Regions from separate parts of the Streptomyces sp. NBC_01288 genome, predicted to be linked through region 2. Evidence: riboswitches for the same ligand, from Rfam matches in the RefSeq annotation. Region 2 holds a riboswitch; each other region holds the start of a gene.
What was found. Region 2 has a riboswitch for cobalamin ahead of OG194_RS36610 (cobalamin biosynthesis protein). Riboswitches for the same ligand answer to the same signal wherever they lie in the genome.
Positions count from the first base shown of each region.

Region 1: another riboswitch for cobalamin. It lies ahead of OG194_RS15265 (ribonucleoside-diphosphate reductase subunit alpha); the one in region 2 lies ahead of OG194_RS36610 (cobalamin biosynthesis protein).
Region 3: another riboswitch for cobalamin. It lies ahead of metE (5-methyltetrahydropteroyltriglutamate--homocysteine S-methyltransferase); the one in region 2 lies ahead of OG194_RS36610 (cobalamin biosynthesis protein).

Region 1 covers NZ_CP108427.1:3,541,191-3,546,893, forward strand. Annotated here, with positions in the region: gene OG194_RS15245 (YbdD/YjiX family protein) at 1-158, shown strand, start outside; gene OG194_RS15250 (DUF3311 domain-containing protein) at 285-548, shown strand; gene mctP (monocarboxylate uptake permease MctP) at 545-2,155, shown strand; gene OG194_RS15260 (GNAT family N-acetyltransferase) at 2,301-2,807, shown strand; cobalamin riboswitch at 2,860-2,983, shown strand; gene OG194_RS15265 (ribonucleoside-diphosphate reductase subunit alpha) at 3,108-5,537, shown strand; gene OG194_RS15270 (ribonucleotide-diphosphate reductase subunit beta) at 5,537-5,703, shown strand, end outside.
Region 2 covers NZ_CP108427.1:8,146,144-8,151,846, reverse strand. Annotated here, with positions in the region: gene OG194_RS36625 (lysozyme) at 1-576, shown strand, start outside; gene OG194_RS36620 (inorganic phosphate transporter) at 687-1,949, shown strand; gene OG194_RS36615 (hypothetical protein) at 1,984-2,205, shown strand; cobalamin riboswitch at 2,341-2,483, shown strand; gene OG194_RS36610 (cobalamin biosynthesis protein) at 2,582-3,523, shown strand; gene OG194_RS36605 (cobyric acid synthase) at 3,520-5,031, shown strand; gene cobN (cobaltochelatase subunit CobN) at 5,028-5,703, shown strand, end outside.
Region 3 covers NZ_CP108427.1:2,106,070-2,111,772, forward strand. Annotated here, with positions in the region: gene meaB (methylmalonyl Co-A mutase-associated GTPase MeaB) at 1-911, shown strand, start outside; cobalamin riboswitch at 1,023-1,220, shown strand; gene metE (5-methyltetrahydropteroyltriglutamate--homocysteine S-methyltransferase) at 1,370-3,688, shown strand; gene OG194_RS09260 (histidine phosphatase family protein) at 3,785-4,357, shown strand; gene OG194_RS09265 (cytochrome P450) at 4,359-5,594, opposite strand.

The DNA of each region.
Region 1 (5,703 bases), 4.6 Mb from region 2:
ACGTCCGGGAGTTGATGGACGAGTCGGCGTACGACCGCTACGTGGCGCACGTACGCCGGAACCACCCCGAGGCGGAGGTCCCCGGCCGCCGCGACTTCGAACGGATGCGGACGGACCGCCAGGAGGCCGACCCGCGCCAGGGTTTCCGCTGCTGCTGACACCGATGTCACGCCTTCACAGAATCGACATGCCGATATGCGGACGAGGTCTTCCGTACGCGCGATGCCGTGACCTAGATTGCCTGCGCATTACACAGGCGATCATTGAGGTGACGGAGCCGCGACATGTCAGACGTACCCGAAGTTCCGCCCGAACCGGCACCACCGCTGGTGACACCGGCCCGCGTCGTCATCGCGGTCTGCCTCGTCGCGCCGTTCGTGGCGCTGCTCTGGGTCGGCTCCTACACCAAGATCGACCCCACGTTCATCGGCGTCCCGTTCTTCTACTGGTACCAGATGCTGTGGGTGCTGATCTCGACGGTGCTGACGATGACCGCCTACAAGCTGTGGCAGCGCGACCAGCGGGCCCGCCATGGAGGTAACCGGTGAACGACGGCGTGAACGGCGTCGCTCTCGGCGTCTTCATCTTCTTCTTCCTGGCCGTCACGGTCCTGGGCTTCCTGGCCGCCCGCTGGCGCCGGGCCGACAACGAGCAGAGCCTCGACGAATGGGGCCTGGGCGGACGGTCGTTCGGCACCTGGGTCACCTGGTTCCTGCTCGGCGGCGACCTCTACACGGCTTACACGTTCGTGGCGGTCCCGGCGGCGGTCTACGCGGCGGGCGCGGCCGGCTTCTTCGCGGTGCCGTACACGATCCTCGTGTACCCCCTCATCTTCACGTTCCTGCCCCGCCTCTGGTCGGTGTCGCACAAGCACGGATACGTGACGACCTCGGACTTCGTGCGCGGCCGCTTCGGCTCGAAGGGTCTTTCGCTGGCCGTGGCGGTCACCGGCATCCTCGCGACGATGCCGTACATCGCACTCCAACTGGTCGGCATCCAGGCCGTGTTGGACGTCATGGGGGTGGGCGGCAGCGCGAACTCCAACTGGTTCGTGAAGGACCTGCCGCTGCTGATCGCGTTCGCGGTGCTGGCCGCGTACACCTACTCGTCCGGCCTCCGCGCGCCCGCGCTGATCGCGTTCGTGAAGGACGGCCTGATCTACCTCGTCATCACGGTGGCGATCATCTACATCCCGATCAAGCTCGGCGGCTTCGACGACATCTTCAGCGCGGCGGGCGCCAAGTTCAAGGCGGCCGGGACAGGCGGACTCGTCCCCGCACCGGCGGGCCAATGGACGTACGCCACACTGGCGTTGGGCTCGGCACTGGCCCTCTTCATGTACCCGCACTCGATCACCGCGACGCTCTCCTCCAAGAGCCGCAACGTGATCCGCCGCAACACCACGATCCTGCCCCTGTATTCACTGATGCTGGGCCTGCTCGCGCTGCTCGGCTTCATGGCGATCGCGGCCGGAGTCAAGGTCACCAACGGCCAGTTGGCGATCCCGCAGCTGTTCGAGAACATGTTCCCGGACTGGTTCGCGGGCGTGGCCTTCGCGGCGATCGGCATCGGCGCCCTCGTCCCGGCGGCGATCATGTCCATCGCGGCGGCGAACCTCTTCACCCGCAACATCTACAAGGACTTCATCAAGCCCGACGCGACCCCGGCCCAGGAGACAAAGGTCTCCAAGATCGTCTCGCTCCTGGTGAAGGTCGGCGCCCTGGCCTTCGTCCTCACGATGGACAAGACGGTCGCCATCAACTTCCAGCTCCTGGGCGGCATCTGGATCCTCCAGACCTTCCCGTCCCTGGTGGGCGGCCTCTTCACCCGCTGGCCCCACCGCTGGGCCCTCCTCACCGGCTGGGCGGTCGGCATGATCTACGGCACCCTCGCCGCGTACGGGGTCGCCTCCCCGACCCAGGACCACTTCGGCGGCTCGTCCAAGGAGATCCCCGGCATCGGCGAGATCGGCTACATCGGCCTGACGGCGTTCGTCCTGAACGTCGTCGTCACGGTGGTCCTGACATTCGCCCTGAAGGCGTTCAAGGCCCCAGAGGGCATCGACGAGACCAACCCCGCCGACTACACCGCAGACGCGGGCGACCCGGGCGTAGAGGTGGAACTACCTCCGGCAACAGCAGGGGCAACCCACTAACGCAGGCTGACCGTCCCCACCCAGGGGCGCGGGGCTGTATCGATATGCGGCTCCGCCGCGTGGGCGCGACCAGCCACACACAACCCGCAGCGGGCCACCGGAAAGCAAGTTCCTCGGCGGCCCGCTGTCGTACACACTCACCCCCATGGACATCCTCATCCGCCGAGCAATCCCCACCGAATACGAAGACCTCGGCAACATCACGGCGCAGGCCTACCTACAGGACGGCCTCCTCGACTACGGCGACGACGACCCCTACCTCCCCGTACTGAAGGACGTAGCAAGCCGAGCCGCAGCCGCAGAGGTCCTCGTCGCGGTGGACGGCGACCACCTCCTCGGCGGAGTCACCTTCGTCCCCGGCCCCGGCCCAGTCGCCGACATCGCGACAACCGACGAGACAGAGATCCGCGCACTGGCGATCGCCCGCACCGCCCGCGGCCGAGGCGCCGGCGAGGCCCTCGTCCGCGCCTGCGTCGACCGCGCCCGAGCCACCGAGGGCTGCACGGCCGTAGTCCTGTCGACCCAGAGCTCCATGCACGCGGCCCACCGCATCTACGAACGCCTGGGTTTCGTCCGCACCCCCGACCGCGACTGGAACCCCGTGCCACACCTGGACGATCTCACTCTGCTCACCTACAAGCTGACACTCTGAAACCACCGCGACACAACATCTGGTGGTGACGTGACAGGCGAGCACAAGATGTATGCTCATGCTCGCTGTCGCCGCAGGGGAATCCGGTGCGAATCCGGAACTGTCCCGCAACGGTGTACTTACGTGCATATGCACGCATGGCCAGTCCGAGGACCTGCCGACAGCTCGCGTCCGGCCACCCGGCCAGGCGCATGACGTCCGGGCCTCGTGGAGTGGGCCGGTGGACGCGACGCCCCGTGCGCTCGTGTACTGCCGCCTGCCCTCGGCGAGGCCCCGTGCCGAGCGAGGGAGAGCCCCACCGTGACCATCGCGCCAGCAGAGCCGGCATCAGCGACCCAGGTGAACGAGGCGATCGTAGCGACCGCGACCGGACCCGGAACCGACGTTCCCGGAACGGCCGTTCAGGACGCCGACGGCCCCGGTACCGCGATCCTGCGGACCCTGACCGAGCTGACCGCCGACCTCCCCGACGCCGACCCCGGCCGGGTCGCCGCCGCCACGTTGCGCGGCCGGTCCGCGCACGCGGACGTGGCGGAACTGCGCGAGCTGGCCACGGAGGCGGCCGCCGGCCTCATCTCCGAGGACCCGGTCTACTCCCGGCTGGCCGCCCGGCTGCTGACGATCAGCATCGCCGCCGAGGCCGCATCCCAGGGCGTCACGACGTTCACCGGGTCCGTCGCCGTGGGCCACCGCGAGGGCCTCATCGCGGACCGCACCGCCGAGTTCGCGACGCTGCACGCGGCCCGCCTGGACGCGCTGATCGACACGGAGGCCGACGACCGCTTCGGCTACTTCGGCCTGCGCACCCTGTACAGCCGTTACCTCCTGCGGCACCCGATCACCCGCAAGGTCATCGAGACGCCCCAGCACTTCATGCTGCGCGTGGCCGCCGGTCTCGCGGAGGACGACAGCACCCGCGCCCTGGACGAAGTCGCCGCGCTCTACCGCCTGATGAGCCGCCTGGACTACCTCCCGTCCTCCCCCACACTCTTCAACTCCGGCACCCGGCACCCCCAGATGTCGTCCTGCTACCTCCTCGACTCCCCGCTGGACGAGCTGGACTCCATCTACGACCGCTACCACCAGGTCGCCCGCCTCTCGAAGCACGCCGGCGGCATCGGACTGTCGTACTCCCGCATCCGCAGCCGGGGTTCGCTGATCCGGGGCACGAACGGGCACTCCAACGGCATCGTCCCGTTCCTGAAGACGCTGGACGCCTCGGTCGCCGCGGTGAACCAGGGCGGCCGGCGCAAGGGTGCCGCCGCGGTCTACCTGGAGACCTGGCACTCCGACATCGAGGAGTTCCTGGAGCTGCGGGACAACACCGGTGAGGACGCCCGCCGTACGCACAACCTGAACCTCGCGCACTGGATCCCGGACGAGTTCATGCGCCGGGTGAACGAGAACGGCGACTGGTCGCTGTTCTCCCCCGCCGACGTGCCCGAGCTGGTCGACCTGTGGGGCGCCGAGTTCGACGCCGCGTACCGCAAGGCCGAGGCGCGGGGGCTCGCCAAGAAGACCATCCCGGCCCGTGACCTCTACGGCCGCATGATGCGCACCCTCGCGCAGACCGGCAACGGCTGGATGACCTTCAAGGACGCGGCCAACCGCACCGCCAACCAGACGGCCGAGCCGGGCCACACGGTCCACTCCTCCAACCTCTGCACGGAGATCCTGGAGGTCACGGACGACGGCGAGACGGCGGTCTGCAACCTGGGTTCGGTGAACCTGGGCGCGTTCGTCACCGATGGTGAGCTGGACTGGGAGCGCCTGGACGAGACCGTCCGCACGGCCGTCACCTTCCTGGACCGCGTGGTCGACATCAACTTCTACCCGACCGAGCAGGCGGGCCGTTCCAACGCCCGCTGGCGCCCGGTCGGCCTGGGCGCGATGGGCCTCCAGGACGTCTTCTTCAAACTCCGCGTCCCCTTCGACTCCCCGCAGGCGCAGGCCCTTTCGACGCGTATCGCCGAGCGCATCATGCTCGCCGCGTACGAGGCCTCCGCCGACCTCGCCGAGCGCAACGGCCCGCTGCCGGCCTGGGAGAAGACCCGTACCGCCCGCGGTGTCCTGCACCCGGACCACTACGACGTGGAACTGACCTGGCCCGAGCGCTGGGCCGCGCTGCGGGAACGTATCGCCCAAGTCGGCATGCGCAACAGCCTGTTGCTGGCCATCGCGCCCACCGCCACCATCGCGTCCATCGCGGGTGTCTACGAGTGCATCGAGCCGCAGGTCTCCAACCTGTTCAAGCGCGAGACGCTGTCCGGCGAGTTCCTCCAGGTCAACTCCTACCTGGTGAACGAGCTGAAGCAGCTCGGCGTGTGGGACGCCCGCACTCGTGAGGCCCTGCGTGAGGCCAACGGCTCGGTGCAGGCCTTCAGTTGGATCCCGGCCGAGGTCCGCGCCCTGTACCGCACGGCCTGGGAGATCCCGCAGCGCGGCCTGATCGACATGGCCGCCGCCCGCACCCCGTTCCTGGACCAGTCCCAGTCCCTGAACCTGTTCCTGGAGACGCCGACGATCGGCAAGCTCTCCTCGATGTACGCGTACGCCTGGAAGCAGGGCCTGAAGACGACGTACTACCTGCGCTCCCGCCCGGCGACCCGCATCGCCCGCGCCGCCCAGGCCCAAGCCCAAACCCCCATCCCCGTACAGCAGTTGACCCCCGACGAAGACGCGGTCGCCTGCTCCCTTGAGAACCCCGAGTCCTGCGAGGCCTGCCAGTAATGAGCTCCCCCGAAAAGAACCTCCTCGACCCGGGCTTCGAGCTGACCCTCCGCCCCATGCGCTACCCGGACTTCTACGAGCGCTACCGGGACGCGATCAAGAACACCTGGACCGTCGAGGAGGTCGACCTCCACTCGGACGTCGCCGACCTCGCGAAGCTGACGCC
Region 2 (5,703 bases):
GCGAAGGGCGCCACGTTCGTCTACGTCAAGGCGACCGAGTCGACGACCTACCGCAACCCGTACTTCGGCCGGCAGTACGACGGCGCCCGCAAGGCCGGCGTCATCCGCGGCGCGTACCACTTCGCCCTGCCGGACAGGTCGTCGGGCGCGAGCCAGGCCGCGTACTTCGTGGCGCACGGCGGCGACTGGAAGGCGGACGGCTGGACGCTGCCGCCCGCGCTGGACATCGAATACAACCCGTACGACAAGAAGCACGGCTGCTACGGCCTGAGCAAGGCCAAGATGGTCAGCTGGATCAAGGCCTTCAGCGCCGAGGTGAACCGGGAGACCGGCCGCCGCCCGGTGATCTACACCACCACCCTGTGGTGGAAGACCTGCACGGGCGACAACAGCTCCCTGGCCTCGACACACGCGCTGTGGATCGCCCGCCACAACGCGGCGGACGCGGGCTCGCTGCCCGCCGGATGGTCGTACTGGACCTTCTGGCAGTACGACAACAGCGGGAGCCTGCCGGGTGACCAGAATCTCTTCAACGGGACGGTGAGCCAACTGAGGAAGTTCGCCCGGGGCTACTAGTCGATTTGCTGGGCAATCCGGCCACCACAGGGACCCCCTCAGTTCATCTTCCGTTCATCCGGATTGCCTACGGTCAACGCGCCGATGACCTCGAACGATTGCCTGGGTAAATGGAAAACTTCTCGCTGATCCTCGCGATTGTGGTAATCACCGCACTCGCGTTCGATTTTACGAACGGTTTCCACGACACCGCCAACGCGATGGCCACCACCATCTCGACCGGTGCGCTCAAGCCCAAGGTCGCGGTGGCCATGTCGGCCACCCTCAACCTGGTGGGCGCTTTTCTCTCCGTGGAGGTCGCCAACACGATCTCCAAGGGTCTCGTCGACGAGAGCGGCATCCGTCCCGAGGTCATCTTCGCCGCCCTGGTCGGCGCGATCCTCTGGAACCTGGTGACCTGGCTCGTCGGTCTGCCGTCCAGTTCCTCGCACGCCCTGATGGGCGGTCTGATCGGCGCCACCATCGCCTCGGCCGGCACCGGCGCGGTCCACGGCGACGTCCTGGTCACCAAGGTCCTGCTGCCGGCGATCGCCGCCCCGATCGTCGCGGGCATCGCGGCGATGCTCGCCACCCGCTTCTCGTACGCCCTGAGCCGCAACGCCGGGGGCAAGGCCGCCGACAAGGGCTTCCGCGTCGGCCAGATCGCCTCCGCCGGACTGGTCTCGCTGGCCCACGGCACGAACGACGCGCAGAAGACGATGGGCATCATCACCCTCGCCCTGATCGCCGGCGGCTCCATCGCCCCCGACTCGGACCCGCCCACCTGGGTCATCCTCTCCGCGGGCCTCGCCATCGCGATGGGCACCTACATCGGCGGCTGGCGCATCATCCGCACCATGGGCAAGGGCCTGACCGACCTCCAGCCGCAGCAGGGCTTCGCCGCCCAGACCAGCGCCGCCGCGGTCATCCTGGCCTCCTCGCACATCGGCTTCTCCCTCTCCACCACGCACGCCGTCTCCGGCTCGGTGATGGGCGCGGGCCTCGGCCGCAAGGGCGGGGTCGTCCGCTGGTCGACCGCGACCCGGATGTTCGTCGCCTGGGGTCTGACCCTGCCGGCCGCCGCACTGGTCGGTGCGCTCGCCGAGTCCGTGACCGACCTCGGCGACTGGGGCACCGCACTGGTGGCCGTCTTCCTGGTCGCCTCCAGCGCCGGCATCTGGCTGCTCTCCCGCCGCCAGGTCGTCGACGCCTCGAACGTCAACGAGGTCGACGAACCGGCCGGCGTGATCACCACCGCGATCGCCGCCGTGACCCCGCCGCCCCCGTCGGTCGCCCTCTCCGAAGGCCTCACGGCGACGATCCCCTCGCCGCCCGTGAACCCGGCCCCCATCGTGCAGTCCGACCCGGCGACACCGCCGGCCGCCGCCGTCTGAGCCCCGCGCCCCGGACACGAAGGAACGAATCAGCATGCACATCGACTGGGCAGCCCTCGGCTCCGTCTTCGGCGTCAGCCTCGTCGCCACCGTCTCCCTGGTGGCTGTTTTCACCCTCGGCATCGTCGGCCTCTCCCGCCGCGAACGCGCCACCGCCCAGGGCGACTCCGCGCCCCTCGCCCTGACCGGCGCGTACGCCTGCTTCGCGGCCTGCGCGGCGGCGGTGGCGTACGGGATCTATCTCATCGTGGCCTGACCGGCCGCCAGTTGGACCGAGCGTGGGGTGCGGGACGGATCGCCGTCCCGCACCCCACGTCCGCGTGACCCCTCCGACCCCTCGCGTGTGGGCATCAGCACACTCCGTCCCCGCAGGTCAACAGCAAGTTGACGGCCCTTCCAACAGCATGGTGGACTGCCGGAGCCATATACGGCGGCAGGAGAGGAAGCCGGTGCGAATCCGGCGCGGTCCCGCCACTGTCACCGGGGTAGACACCCCCGGGAGCCAGGAACTCTCACCGCCGGTCTCGTCGAACCAGGGCGTGGACACCCTGAGTGAGGACATATCGCCATGCTCGGCTGCCGTTCGAGGTCCCGCACCATCCCCGTGTCCGACTCAGTGATCGGCTGACCCGATGCGTGCCGATCGCGTCTTCGCGTACGGCGCCGCCGCCGGCCTCCTCGGCGACCACCTGCTCGGCGATCCCCGCCGCGGGCATCCGGTCGCCGCCTTCGGCCGTGCCGCGGGCGCCGTGGAACAGGTGCTGTGGCGCGACCACCGGGGCTGGGGCGCCCTGCACACCGCCGTGTGCGTCGGTGGCACCATCACCCTCGCCGCCGCGGCCACTTCGGCCCTACGGCCGTCCCGTACGGCCTCTGCCGCCCTCACCGCCGCCGCCACCTGGGCCGTCGTCGGCGGGACCTCCCTCGCGCGCGAGGCCGGGGTCATCGGGCGGGCGCTGGAGGCCGGTGACATCGACGGTGCGCGGGCCCGGCTCCCCCACCTCTGCGGGCGGGACCCGCAGTCCCTCGACGCCGACGGGATCGCCCGGGCCGTCGTCGAGTCCGTCGCCGAGAACACCTCCGACGCGGTCGTCGGCGCCCTGGTCTGGGGCGGCATCGCGGGTGTCCCGGGCCTGCTCGGGTTCCGGGCCGTGAACACGCTCGACGCGATGGTCGGCCACAGGTCGGCCAAGTACCGCCGCTACGGCTGGGCTTCGGCCCGCCTCGACGACGTCGCCGGCTGGCCGGGCGCCCGCCTCACCGCCGCCCTCGCGACCGTCGCGGGCGACGACCCGCGCGGCGCCGCCCGCGCCTGGCGCACCGACGCCCGCAAACATCCCAGCCCCAACGCCGGCCCCGTCGAGGCCTCCTTCGCGGGAGCCCTCGGCGTACGCCTCGGCGGGACGCTCTCCTACGGCGGCCGGGTCGAGCACCGGCCCGTGCTCAACGGCGACGGACGCCCCGTCGCCGTACCGGACATCGCGCGTGCCGTACGACTGTCCCGGCGCGTCGGTCTGCTCGCGCTCGGGGTCAGTGTCGCCGGGCGGCTGCTGGTGAAGGGACGGAAGTCATGAGCGGCGGCGGGCTGTTGGTGGCCGGCACCACCTCGGACGCCGGCAAGAGTGTCGTGACCGCCGGGATCTGCCGGTGGCTGGTGCGGCAGGGCGTGAAGGTCGCGCCGTTCAAGGCGCAGAACATGTCCCTGAACTCGTTCGTGACGCGCGAGGGCGCCGAGATCGGTCGGGCACAGGCCATGCAGGCGCAGGCGTGCCGGATCGAGCCGACCGCGCTGATGAATCCCGTGCTGCTGAAGCCGGGCAGTGACCGGACCAGCCAAGTCGTCCTCATGGGCAGCCCTGTTGGCGAGATGAGTGCCCGCGGCTATCACGGCGGGCGCCAAGAGGCCCTGCTCGGCACGGTGTTGGACTGTCTCGCCGAGTTGCGGGGCACGTATGACGCGGTGATCTGTGAGGGGGCCGGTTCGCCCGCCGAGATCAATCTGCGGCGGACCGACATCGTGAACATGGGCATCGCGCGCAATGCCCGCCTGCCCGTGCTCGTGGTGGGCGACATCGACCGCGGGGGCGTCTTCGCCTCCTTCTTCGGGACCGTCGCGCTGCTCAGCCCCGAGGACCAGGCGTTCGTCGCCGGGTTCCTCGTCAACAAGTTCCGGGGCGATGTGTCGCTGCTGGAACCGGGGTTGGAGATGCTGCTCGGCCTCACCGGGCGGCGGACGTACGGCGTGCTGCCGTTCCGGCACGGGCTCGGGATCGACGAGGAGGACGGCCTGCGCATCTCGCTGCGCGGGACCGTGCGCGAGTCGAACACCGCGCCGCCGGTCGGCGAGGACGTGCTGCGGGTCGCCGTCTGCGCGATCCCGCTCATGTCCAACTTCACCGACGTGGACGCGCTGGCCGCCGAACCGGGCGTCGTGGTGCGGTTCGTGGACCGGCCGGAGGAGTTGGCCGACGCGGACCTCGTCGTCATCCCCGGCACCCGGGGGACGGTGAAGGCGCTGGAGTGGCTGCGCGAGCGGGGACTTGCGGACGCCCTCGTGCGCAGGGCGGCCGAGCAGCGGCCAACTCTCGGTATCTGCGGTGGCTTTCAGATCCTCGGCGAGCACATCGACGACGAGGTCGAGAGCCGGCAGGGGTCGGTCGACGGGCTCGGAGTGCTGCCGCTGCGCGTGCGGTTCGCGCGCGAGAAGACCCTCACCCGGCCGGTGGGCGAAGCCCTCGGCGAACCGGTCGAGGGCTACGAGATCCACCACGGAATCGCCCAACTGACGGGCGGCGAAACCTTCTTGGACGGGTGCCGGGTCGGTCAGACCTGGGGCACGCACTGGCACGGCTCGCTGGAGTCGGACGGGTTCCGGCGGGCGTTTCTGCGCGAGGTGGCGACCGCCGCGGGCCGCCGGTTCGTACCGGCGCCCGACACCTCGTTCGCCGCGCTGCGCGAGGAGCAGCTCGACCGGCTCGGCGACCTCATCGAACAGCACGCGGACACGGACGCGCTCTGGCGACTCATCGAGTCCGGCGCGCCGCAAGGACTGCCTTTCATTCCACCGGGAGCGCCCGCATGAGCACAGTGTTGTTGTTGTCGACCGCCGACACGGATCTGCTGGCGGCCCGGGCCTCCGGCGCCGGGTACCGGATCGGCAACCCGAACCGGGTGGACGTGGCAGCCGAGTTGCCCGCGCTCGTCGCGGGCGCGGACATCGCCGTCGTACGACTGCTCGGTGGCAAGCGCGCCTGGGAGGACGGACTCGCCGCGCTGAAGTCGTCCGGGATTCCGACCGTGCTGCTGGGCGGGGAGACCGTCCCCGACGCGGAGTTGATGGCCGAGTCGTCGGTACCGGCCGGTGTGGTGGCCGAGGCGCTGCGGTATCTCGTCGAGGGCGGGCCGGAGAACCTCGCCGAACTCGCCCGGTTCCTCTCGGACACGGTGCTGCTGACGGGCGAGGGTTTCGAAGAGCCGCAGAAGATGGCCGAGTTCGGCGTCCACGGCGAGCGTGCCTTCGTCGAGGGCCGACCGATGGTCGGTGTCCTCTTCTACCGGGCGCACCACTTGAGCGGCAACACCGCCTTCGTGGACACCCTGTGCGACCAGATCGAGGCGAAGGGCGCCAACGCCCTTGCCGTGTACTGCGGTTCACTGCGCGGCGCCGACTCCGGGCTGTACGAGATCCTCGGCACGGCGGACGCGTTGATCGCCACCGTCCTGGCCGCGGGCGGTACGCACGCCTCGCAGGCGT
Region 3 (5,703 bases), 6.0 Mb from region 2:
CGACCAAACCCCAACACCGGGTCATGGCCCAGGAGTTGCTGACCGCACTCCTCCCGCACAGCGGCCAGGCCCGCCGGATCGGCATCAGCGGCGTACCCGGCGTAGGCAAGTCGACCTTCATCGACGCCTTCGGCACCCGGCTCACCTCGCAGGGCTTCCGGGTCGCGGTGCTGGCCGTGGACCCGTCGTCGACCCGCACGGGCGGTTCGATCCTCGGCGACAAGACCCGCATGGAACACCTGGCCGTGGACCCGGCGGCCTTCGTCCGCCCCTCCCCCACCGCCGGCACGCTGGGCGGCGTCGCGAAGGCGACCCGCGAGTCCATCGTGGTGATGGAGGCGGCGGGCTACGACGTCGTCCTCGTCGAAACGGTAGGCGTAGGCCAGTCGGAAACGGCGGTGGCCAACATGGTCGACTCCTTCCTCCTGCTCACCCTGGCCCGCACCGGCGACCAGTTGCAGGGCATCAAGAAGGGCGTCCTGGAGCTGGCGGACGTCATCGCCGTCAACAAGGCGGACGGCCCGCACGAGCGCGACGCGAAGAGCGCGGCACGTGAACTGGCAGGCGCGCTACGCCTGATGCATCCGGCCGACGCGGCCTGGACCCCGCCGGTACTGAGCTGTAGCGCCCGCGAGGGAACAGGCCTGGACACGGTCTGGGAGCACCTGGAGCAACACCGCTCCCTGCTGGACTCCACGGGCCGCCTGGCGGTGAAGCGCAGCGAGCAACAGGTGGACTGGACTTGGACGATGGTCCGAGAAGAGCTCTTGGGCCGCCTGCACGCCGATTCGACTGTCCGCGCCCTGGCCCCGGACCTAGAACGCCAGGTACGAGAGGGCGAGTTGACAGCAACGCTGGCGGCCGAGCAAATCCTGCGAGCTTTCGAATCCCGGCCAACTGACTTGCCCTAGGGGCGCGGGGCTGTATCGATTTGCGGCTCCGCCGCGTGGGCGCGACCAGCCCCCACCGGCCCGCACCCAAAAATCGACGCACAAGACCCCCACCCCGTAGGCTGGCCAACGCAGCTGGTTCGCCCCGTCACCCAGACGGACGCGTCGCAAGAGGGAACCCGGTGAGACTCCGGGACTGCCCCGCAGCGGTAAGCAGGAACGACCGCCGTCATACGCACTGGGCCCACACAGGACCTGGGAAGCGACGGCCAGTAGGTGACCTCCGGTCAAACGGAGGCCGTGCCCGCAAGTCCGAAGACCTGCCACCTGCCCGCACGCGAAGCATTCGCGCGCGGAATCCCGGTGACCTCGTGGGCGGGTCGGCGTACACACGGGCGATCACCATCCCCCGGTCTACGAACTTCGCGCTCACGTCCCGACACCGGGATCCAGGGAGATATCTCGCGAAGGAGATTTCCGTGACACCGAAGTCCGCAGCCGCGGCAGCACGGGCCACCGTCTACGGCTACCCCCGCCAGGGCAAGGGCCGAGAACTCAAGAAGGCCATCGAGGGCTACTGGAAGGCCCGCGTCGACGCCGACGCCCTCCGCGCCACCGCCGCCGAACTGCGCCGCACCAACTGGCAGCAGCTGACGGCCGCCGGCATCCACGAGGTCCCGACCGGCGACTTCTCGTACTACGACCACGTCCTCGACACCACCGTCATGGTCGGCGCCATCCCCGAACGCCACCGCGCCGCCGTCGAACTCGACGCGCTGGACGGCTACTTCGCGATGGCCCGCGGCACGCAGGACGTGGCGCCGCTGGAGATGACGAAGTGGTTCGACACGAATTACCACTACCTCGTGCCCGAGTTGGGCCCGGACACCGTCTTCACCACCGACTCCACCAAGCAGGTGGCGGAGTTGAAGGAGGCCCTCGCCCTGGGCCTGACCGCCCGCCCGGTCCTGGTCGGCCCGGTCACCTACCTCCTGCTCGCCAAGCCCGCCCCCGGAGTGTCCGCGGACTTCGAACCGCTGACGCTCCTGGACCGGCTGCTGCCCGTGTACGCCGAGGTCCTCGCCGACCTGCGCGCGGCGGGCGCGGAATGGGTGCAGCTCGACGAGCCCGCCCTGGTCCAGGACCGCACCCCGGCCGAACTGAACGCCACCACCCGCGCCTACCGCGACCTCGGTGCCCTCACCGACCGGCCGAAGCTGCTGATCGCCTCCTACTTCGACCGGCTCGGCAACGCGCTGCCGGTCCTCGCGAAGGCACCCGTGGAGGGCCTCGCGCTGGACTTCACCGAGTCCGCCGCCGCCAACCTGGACGACCTCGCCTCCGTCGGCGGACTGCCCGGCAAGCGGCTGATCGCCGGCGTGGTCAACGGCCGTAACGTCTGGGTCAACGACCTCACCAACTCCCTTGCCACACTGGGCACGTTGCTCGGGCTGGCCGACCGCGTCGACGTGGCCGCCTCCTGCTCGCTGCTCCATGTGCCGCTCGACGCGGCCGCCGAGCGGGACATCGAGCCGCAGATCCTGCGCTGGCTGGCGTTCGCACGCCAGAAGACGGCCGAGATCGTCACGCTCGCCAAGGGATTGACCCAGGGCACCGACACGATCGCCGCCGAACTCGCCGCCAACCGCGCCGACTTGGCCTCCCGCGCCGGTTCGGCACTCACCCGCGATCCCGCCGTACGGGCCCGGGCCGCCGCGGTCACGGACACCGACGGCCGCCGCTCCCAGCCGTACGACGAGCGGACCTCGGCGCAGCGCGCGCATCTCGGGCTGCCGCCGCTGCCGACGACCACGATCGGTTCGTTCCCGCAGACCGCCGAACTGCGCACCGCGCGGGCCGACTTGCGAGCGCGACGGATCGACACGGCCGGTTACGAGGAGCGGATCAGGGCAGAGATCGGCGAGGTCATCTCCTTCCAGGAGAAGACCGGCCTGGACGTCCTCGTGCACGGCGAGCCCGAACGCAACGACATGGTCCAGTACTTCGCCGAGCAGCTGACGGGCTACCTCGCCACCCAGCACGGCTGGGTCCAGTCCTACGGCACCCGTTACGTCCGCCCGCCGATCCTGGCCGGCGACATCTCCCGCCCCGAACCGATGACGGTGCGCTGGACGACGTACGCCCAGTCGCTCACCTCACGCCCGGTCAAGGGCATGCTCACCGGACCGGTCACCATGCTCGCCTGGTCCTTCGTCCGCGACGACCAGCCGCTCGGCGACACCGCACGGCAGGTCGCCCTCGCCCTGCGCGACGAGGTCAACGACCTTGAGGCGGCCGGGACTTCGGTCATCCAGGTCGACGAACCCGCCCTGCGCGAGACCCTCCCGCTGCGCGCGGCGGACCGGGAGGCGTATCTCGCCTGGGCCACGGAGGCGTTCCGGCTGACCACCGCCGGGGTCCGGCCGGAGACGCAGGTCCACACGCACATGTGCTACGCCGAGTTCGGCGACATCGTGCAGGCCATCGACGACCTCGACGCGGACGTCATCAGCCTGGAGGCGGCCCGCTCGCACATGCAGGTCGCGCGGGAGCTGGCCGAGCACGGCTATCCGCGCGAGGCGGGGCCGGGTGTCTACGACATCCACTCCCCGCGCGTGCCGAGCACGGCCGAGGCAGCGGCCCTGCTGCGCAAGGGACTTGAGGCCATCCCGGCGGAGCGGCTGTGGGTCAACCCGGACTGCGGTCTGAAGACCCGCGGCTGGCCCGAGACCCGCGCGTCCCTGGAGAACCTGGTCGCCGCGGCCCGCACGGTCCGCGAGGAGCTGACCGGGTCCTGACCCGATGGTGATGGGGGGGCGGCCGGGAGGACACCCTCCCGGCCGTCCCCGCCCTGAGACGATGATCCGCACAGCCCGCAGAACTGGAGCGCCGAAGTGACCAGCCGCATCACCTTGATCTCGCCGGCGATGAACCGGTCCCTGCGGGAGACCCGGTTCGACGACGGCAGCCCGCTCGACCCGAGCGGTGCGGCCCGCGCCGAGTCCGTCGCGGGTTCGCTCCGGGCGGCTGACCGGGTGCTGGTCTCGCCCACCGTGCGGTGCCGGGAGACGGCGTCCGCGCTGGGCCTCTCGGCCGTGCCGGAGCCCGAGTTGGCGGGGTTGGACATGGGGCGTTGGCGGGGGCTGACCCTCGACGAGGTGATGGCGCGGGAGCCGGACGCGGTGATGGCCTGGCTGTCGGACCCGGACGCGGTGCCTCATGGCGGGGAGTCGGTGCGGGTGCTCTGCGAGCGGGCGGGGCGGTGGCTGGAGGCGGCGGCCGGGTTCGAGGGCAGGACCCTCGCCGTGGTCGAGCAGGATTTCGTGCGGGCCGTTGCGGTCACGGTCCTCGACGCACCCGGGCCCGCGTTCTGGCGGCTCGACGTACTGCCGCTGACCGCGACCGACCTCAGCGGGCGGTCCGGGCGGTGGAATCTGCGGCTCGGGCGGGAACTCGGCGGCGAGTGAGTCACCAGGCCAGGTGCAGGGCGTACGGGGAACGGTGGATCATCGTGGGCCGCATGGTGACCGGCCGGTCCTCCGCCAGCCGTAGGCCGGGCAGGCGGGTCGTCAACTCCTCCAGGGTGAGGCGGAGTTGTTCGCGGGCGAGTTGGGAGCCGGGGCAGCTGTGCACGCCGAAGCCGAAGGCCAAGTGGCGGCTCGGGGTGCGGGTGATGTCGAAGGTGTCGGCACGCGCATGGCGCTTCTCGTCCCGGTTGGCCGAGCCGAAGGCGACGAACAGCGCTGCTCCGGCGGGGAGTTCGGTACCGGCGAGGACGACCGGCCGGGTGGTGACCCTGCGGAAGCCCTGCAACGCGGTGTCGTAGCGGGCCGCCTCCTCGATCGCCGCGGGGATGCGATCGGGTTCGGCGCGGAGCAGCTCCCACTGGTCCGGGTGACTGAGCAGATGCAGGACGGTCGTGCCGATGAGCGCGGTGGTGGTGAGGTGACCTGCGAGGAGCAAGTTCTGGAGATGGGCGACGAGTTGGTGCCTGTGCTCCAGGGTCAGGTCGCCGCCGTCCCCCTCCTCGGCGACCGAAGCGATCAGTTCCGTACAGAGGTCCTGGCGGGGGTCTGCGTGCCGCTCCCGTACGTACCGGTCGAGCGTGCGCTGCATCGCGACGACGTCCTCGGCCGCGGCGATCTGCTCGTCCTCCGCCAGCGGGCGGAAGAGCAACTCCTCGGCGCGGTGACCCCCGTGGACGACGCCGGGCACGTCGGCGGGGTCGAGGCCGACGATCCTGCCGACGACCTCGCCGGGGAGCCTCCTGGCGTACGCCGACATCAACTCGACGTGCCCGTCCTTGCGCTGCCCGTCCACGAACGTGTCCACCAGGGCCGCTGCGCGCTCGGCGGCGTACGGCAGGACCGCCGCGACCCGGGACGGCGAGAGGCCGCGGACGATGGGTGCGCGCAACTGCTGGTGCCGCGCGCCGTCCGCCGTGACGACGACGGGTCGCCCGCCGAAGCCGCCGCCGAGGATGGCGAGCGCGGCGGGCGCCGGGAGCACGTCGGGCCGTAGGGCCATCGCTGAGGAGAAGTCCTCGGGGCGGCGCAGGACTTCGCGTACGTCGGCGTCCCGGGAGACGAGCCAGGCGTCGAGTTCGGCGAGGTGGGTGAGGCCCTCGGTCTGCCGTGCCCGGGTGTAGGCCGGATACGGGTCGCGCTGCAAGTCGTCGAGCCCGGCGTGCAGTTCGCGGTTCACGGGACACCCTCCGGCCGATGGCGTGATGCGGTGCGGTGCGGTGCGGTGCGGGTCGGGCTCATCGTGCCGGACGGGTGTCCCGGTGCGGTAGGGAACTTCCGGGCAGTTC